2 regions of the Janthinobacterium salmonicoloratum genome follow, and region 1 is predicted to be linked to the other one. Evidence: predicted binding sites of a transcription regulator. Region 1 holds the regulator's gene; the other holds the start of a gene.
What was found. The regulator HrcA, encoded in region 1, represses chaperone genes, less so after heat shock. The targets are predictions, from matches to a motif close to TTAGCACTCNNNNNNNNNGAGTGCTAA.
Positions count from the first base shown of each region.

Region 1 (3,206 bases):
CGTGATCGTGCCGCTCAGCGGGTAGGAATTCGTCTTGCAGCTCACCGCGGCCGTGGTCACGGAGTAGCTCGATGCCTTGCCAACGCCATTGATCATGGTGCAAACGGCGCCCTTGGGCTGTTGCGCGATGGTGATATCGTAGCGGTCATCGTTCTTGACCAGCTTGGTGAAAACAACGGTGGACAGGCCCGCAGTAACCGGCAAGCGTTCCCCGTCATTCAAGAGAATCAGGCCATCCTTGGCCAGGCCGCTGACTTGGACTTGCAGATACAGGTTGCCGCCGCTGCCGCCGCAGGCTGCCAGTGTGGCGGCGCAAGCCGCCGCCAGCATCGAGCGCAGGTACAAATTTTTCATACATTCTCCAAAACGAATTAGGTTGGGTAGCGCAACGCGGACGCTGGCGCCGCATTGGAATGGCGCCTATTTTAGTCTATCTGGCAAGCTGGATGATCTTGCCTTGTATCACCCTGTAACAATTTTTCGCCGGGAAGCGCTGGCCCGGCCCCATTTCAGGGAGGCGCAGCCATGCCGACGGCGGCGATCGGTGCGACAATAGATGCACCCTGCGCACCGTGACGCAGCATCCCATTGATGAGTCCCATGTCCCTTGCCCCTGTCAAACCCGCCGTGCCGCCCAAGGCCATCCTGTTCGATCTCGACGATACCTTGTGGCCCATCGCGCCCGTGATTGCCGCCGCGGAAACCCTGCTGCACGACTGGCTGGCCACGCATGCGCCCAAGGTGGCGCAGCAGTTTTCCATCGAGGTGCTGCGCCAGCACCGTCTGGCCATGCTCAATGCGCAGCCGCATTTCCATGGCAACCTGATCGAGTTGCGCCGCGCGGGCTTGTTGGCCGCCTTCGAGGCTGCCGGCGAGGATGCCGCCCTGGTCGACGGGGCTATCCTGCAATTCCTGGCCGCACGCAACCGCGTCCAGCCGTATGACGACGTCTTGCCTGGCCTGGCCTGGATGCGCCAGCGCATGTTGGTCGGCTCGATCTCAAATGGCAATGCGGACCTTGAAATTATCGGCCTGGCGCAGCATTTCAAGGTATCGATTGCTGCCAGTGATTTTGGCGTGGCCAAGCCCGACGCCAGCATCTTCCTGGCCGCTTGCGCCGCGCTGGATGTGGCGCCCCATGAAGCCGTATATGTCGGTGACGACTTGTATTTCGACGTGACGGGAGCGCAGGGGGCGGGCATGCGTGCCGTCTGGATGAACCGCAAAGGCAGCGACGCGCACCTGGCCGCTGGTGTGCAGCCCGACGCCATCTGCGCCAACTTCGACGAGTTGCTGTTGTGGTTGCAGCAGCAACTGGAAGATTGATCGCCGCCGGACGGGCGAACGTGCATAATAGGTTCTGTTGATGCACGTTCGGCCGCTTTCGTTGCCGCTTGCTTAACAATATGCTTGTTTAAAGAATATTTGCTTACCTAAGACACCATGCAACTCGATACACGTGCCCAAACACTGCTGAAAGCCCTGGTCGAGCGATATATCGCCGACGGCCTGCCGGTCGGTTCGCGCGCCTTGTCGAAAATTTCCGGCCTGGATTTGTCGCCGGCCACGATCCGCAACATCATGGCCGACCTGGAAGAGCTCGGTTATGTGTCCAGCCCGCACACCTCGGCCGGACGCATACCGACACCGCGCGGCTACCGCATCTTTGTCGATACCTTGCTGACCGTCAGGCATCTGGACGAGCACCTGGTGGAGTCGCGCATGCGTCTGCAGACGCCGCAACCGCAAAAAACCATCGCCAACGCGGCGCAGATGCTGTCGTCGCTGTCGCAGTTTGCCGGTGTCGTGCTCAGTCCGCGCCGCGAATCCGTGTTCCAGCAAATTGAATTCCTGCGCTTGTCCGAAAAGCGCATCCTGCTCGTCATCGTCGCCCCCGGCGGCGACGTGCAGAACCGTTTATTGCTGACGGAGGCCGACTATACGCCGGCGCAGCTGGTGCAATCGGCCAATTACATCAACCAGAATTATGGCGGCCTGTCCTTCGATGCCGTACGCGTGCGCCTGCAGGGCGAATTGCGCCAGTTGCGCGACGATATGGGCAGCCTGATGCAGGCGGCCGTGGAAGCGGGCAGTGAAGCGATGGCCGACCATAGCGATGACATGGTGATTTCCGGCGAGCGCAACTTGCTCAGCGTGAGTGATCTGTCATCGAATATGCATTCGCTGCGCCAGATGTTCGACATGTTCGAGCAAAAAACGGGCTTGATGCAACTGCTCGACGTGTCGAGCAAGGCAACGGGCGTGCAGATATTCATCGGCGGCGAATCGAACCTGGTGCCGATGGATGAGATGAGCGTGGTGACGGCGCCGTATGAAGTCAACGGCAAGATCGTGGGAACATTGGGAGTGATCGGACCGACGCGCATGGCTTACGAGCGCGTCATCCCGATCGTCGATATCACGGCTAAATTATTGTCCAGCGCACTCAGCCATCATTGAGCGTGATGCCTGCCGCGCCAGCCGTCCCATGGGAACGGCCGGCGGAATGTGTCAGACGTCAGGCTGTTTTGTGCGGGCAAGCCGTCTTGATGCAGTTGCCGTAGATGGCCAAGGCGTGTTCGGCGATCTTGAAGCCGCGTTCTTCGGCTACTTTTTGCTGGCGGATTTCGATTTCTTCGTCGAAGAATTCTTCGACCCGGCCACAGTCGAGGCACACCAGGTGATCGTGGTGGGAGCCTTCGTTGAGCTCGAAAATCGCCTTGCCGGTTTCAAAATGGTTGCGGTTGAGCAAGCCTGCCTGTTCGAATTGCGTCAGAACGCGATAGACAGTTGCTAAACCGACATCCATATTGTCGGCCAGCAGAATCTTGTAGACGTCTTCCGCGGTCAGGTGGCGTACCGGGCTACTCTGGAAGATATCGAGTATCTTCAGCCGTGGCAGGGTGGCTTTCAGGCCGCTTGCCTTGAGATCACTAGGATTGTTACTCATGTTTGTTGCTCGTATGTGGGTCAGGTGCTTTATCATATAGCGTTTTGTCGGGGAGTGCCAAAATATGCTTTTTTGGCGGGCCGGTCACTCCTGGCGTTTTGTTCATCCAATTGAGGTCATTTATGCGCGTAACACCGGCTGTATTGCCATCTCTCTGGCACCGTATTTCATTTCGAGCACCAGTCGTGGCAGGCATGGTCTGTGTCGCGCTGGCCATGTCCGGCTGCGCCAGCCGTGGCATCCTTGGCGAAAAGCC
Region 1 covers NZ_JBNYXV010000001.1:2,723,337-2,726,542, reverse strand. The annotation lists gene ACQ4WY_RS12565 (hypothetical protein) at 1-354, opposite strand, end outside; gene ACQ4WY_RS12560 (HAD family hydrolase) at 601-1,326, shown strand; gene hrcA (heat-inducible transcriptional repressor HrcA) at 1,444-2,460, shown strand; gene fur (ferric iron uptake transcriptional regulator) at 2,519-2,950, opposite strand; gene ACQ4WY_RS12545 (outer membrane protein assembly factor BamE) at 3,145-3,206, shown strand, end outside.

Region 2 (3,206 bases), on a different contig from region 1:
ACAAAATGATATTTTTCCGGCGCACCATTGGCGCGCTGCGGGTGAATTGATGCGCCGGCCACGCGGCGCGCCGATTACTGCGTAAAATGGCTGTTTTGAAAATCAGGAAACAACCATGAAAAAAACTGCCCTGGCGAAAAGCGATGCCAAGAAACTGATGGGAAAGATGAATGTTCCCGGCGCCGGTGCATTCGGTAAGGAAGCGGTAGTCGTCGACCGCCGCGAGCAGCGCAAGCGCGATCAGGCCCTGGGCCTGGTGCCATTCGCCGTCAAGCTGAACAGCGATCTGGTGTTGCAATTGCAGACCCTGGCCAAGGAGCGCGGCGCGGATCTGAATGATTTGGTCGCCGAGCTGATCACCAAGGGCTTGGCTGCAGCGTAACGGCTGACAATGTTTATCTGTTGATAAACATCAAACTGTAAAACTAAAAGGCGCCTTGCGGCGCCTTTTGCATTGCGGCATTGCTGTGCTTACACGTAGGCGGCCAGGGCGCCCTTCATTTTTTTCAGTGCCGCCACTTCGATCTGGCGGATGCGCTCGGCCGATACGCCGAACTCTTCTGCCAGCGCGTGCAGGGTGGCGCCGGAACCGTCGTCGTTGGCCAGCCAGCGTGCTTCGATGATGCGGCGCGAACGGGCGTCGAGCTTGCCCAAGGCCGTTTCCAGGCCTTCCGATTGCAGACGCGTCACCTGTTCCGCTTCCAGCACCTTGGTCGGCTCGCTTTGCTCCGACGACAGGTAGGCGATCGGTGAAAACTTGTCGTCTTCATCGTCGGTTGGCGATTCCAGCGCAATGTCGCGGCCGCTCAAACGCGTTTCCATCTCGATCACTTCTTCGCGTTTCACGTCGAGCAGCTTGGCCAGCGCATCGATCTGCTTCGGCGTCATCGCGTCCAGGCCCGTCTTGTGGCTGCGCAGGTTGAAGAACAGCTTGCGCTGCGCCTTCGTCGTCGCAACCTTGACCAGGCGCCAGTTTTTCAGGATGTACTCGTGCATCTCGGCTTTCACCCAGTGCATGGCGTACGACACCAGGCGTACGCCCTGGTCCGGATCGAAACGTTTCACGGCTTTCATCAAGCCGATATTGCCTTCCTGAATCAGGTCGGCGTGCGGCAAACCATAGCCCAGATAGCCGCGGGCAATCGAGACGACCAGGCGCAGGTGCGACAGCACCAATTCTTGCGCGGCGGCCAGGTCATTTTTTTCGCGCAGGCGTGTCGCCAGCGAAATTTCTTCGTCGTGGGTCAACATGGGCAGGCGGTTCACGGCCGAAATATAGGCGTCAATATTGCCCAGATTGCCAGTGAACCCGAGGCCCAGCGCATTACTTTTGGTCGGAACCAATGCGGACGTTGCGGACATCATAGTCATGTTTTCTCCCTCGTAGTCTTGCTTTGTTCCAGTTGGCCACGTCACGCGACGTGGTCCGCTTGTCTGTTCGTTTTTGCGTATTCGGTCTTGCACTTTGCAGATCGCGGCACCATCTTCATCTGGCGTCCATGGCGGTTCTGCTATTGGTATGTCCCTATATTAGCACTCTCTGCTTGAGAGTGCCAATCAGCACATTTAATCGTCCCGATAGCCTAAATGCTATGGCGATTCAATGCTTGATAAATGTGTATGAACAGCGATCTGACAGCGCTGCAGGCCGCTTCACGACAACGTAGCTAGTCTACGGCCTCTGGCTGAAGCGAACCTTAAGAATACTTGCTTAATATCAAGACAACAGCAGTATAAGGATGACGAGGCGCATGGCGGCACCGCAGGCGCCGCCATGGAAGGGAAGGTCAGTTCAGGCGCGCCAGGTGGCGCTGCACGCAGAGGAAGGCGCCGATCAGGCCCAGGCCTGCGCTGACGGCCAGCAAGCCAGCCATCGGCAGCGGCGCCAGCGGCACCAGCTGGAATTCGGACGCGTACAGGCGCGCAAACTCGGCAATCGCCGTATTCAGCGGCTGCAAGGCCAGCGCCACGGCGCCCAGGGCCAGCGCACCGGCGCACAGGCCCAGCAGGGCGCCCGTGTAATAGAAGGGGCGGTGGATGAAGGTGTCGGTGGCGCCGATCAGTTTCGAGATGCTGATTTCATCGCGCTGCTGCATCACTTGCAGGCGGATGGTATTGAAGACCACGGCGATTACGGCCACGCCCAAGGTGATCGCCAGCAGCAGCAGCACCAGGCGCAGCACGCCGAGCAGGGCCGCCAGGCGCTTGACCCAGGCTGAATCGACTTGCGCCGATTCCACGCCTGGCAGGTGGCGCAACTGTTCCGCCACTGCATCGACGTCCTGCGCCTCGCTGGCGCTGCTGAAGGCATCGAGCTTCAGCACGTAGCTGTCGGGCAGGGGATTGTCACCCAGGGTGCTGAGCACGTCGGCCAGGCCGTTCTTGTTTTTCAGCGAGTCCAGCGCCTGTTCGCGTGGGATGAAGACGATCTTCGCCTTTTGCTCGCCCACGATCTTGCGCATGGCGCTGGCCAGGGCCACGGCTTGCTCGCGCGGCAAGTCGATCTTCAGGAAGACGCTGATTTCCGGGTCGACCGACATCTGTTCCGACATGGGGCGCACATTGTCGAGCATGGTCAAGCCGGCGAACGGCAGCGACAGGGCGATGGCGACGACGAGCACGTTCAATAAAAAGCCGCCCGGCGACTTGCGCAAATGAATCAGCGCCGAACCGAGGGCGAAGCGGTGTTGACGGAACCAGCCTCTCATAGCTGTTCTCCCTGCGCGTCGTCCGGGCCGGGGGCGGGCGCAAAATCGGGATCGGGCGGGGCGAAGACGGGCGCTTGCGTGGCCTTGTCGATGGCGACCAGCTGGCCGTTTTTCAGGTGGATTACGCGGGCGGCGGCGTCGAGCATCTGTTCGTCATGGCTGGAAATGAGGCAGGTCACGCCCACCGAATGAAACGCTTTCAGGGCGTCGAGCACCTTGTCGGCGCTGGCGCGGTCCAGGTTGGCCGTCGGTTCATCGGCCAGGATGATCTGTGGCCGGTTGACGATGGCGCGCGCGATCGACACGCGCTGCTGCTCGCCGCCCGACAGTGACAGGGGGCGCGCCATGGCGCGGTCGAGCAGGCCGACCTTGTCGAGCGCGGCGCGCGCGCGCTGTTCGGCGGCCGCCTTGTGGGCGCCGACGACGAGCAGCGGCAGCATGACGTTGGCCAGGATGGAGCGGTCGTTCAATAATTTTTGCTGCTGGAAGATCAGGCCC
Region 2 covers NZ_JBNYXV010000006.1:199,525-202,730, forward strand. The annotation lists gene ACQ4WY_RS24100 (hypothetical protein) at 116-382, shown strand; gene rpoH (RNA polymerase sigma factor RpoH) at 472-1,365, opposite strand; gene ftsX (permease-like cell division protein FtsX) at 1,788-2,708, opposite strand; gene ACQ4WY_RS24115 (cell division ATP-binding protein FtsE) at 2,705-3,206, opposite strand, start outside.
Region 2: rpoH (RNA polymerase sigma factor RpoH) is a predicted target of HrcA. The motif match lies at 1,531-1,557, and genes of this name have one in related genera.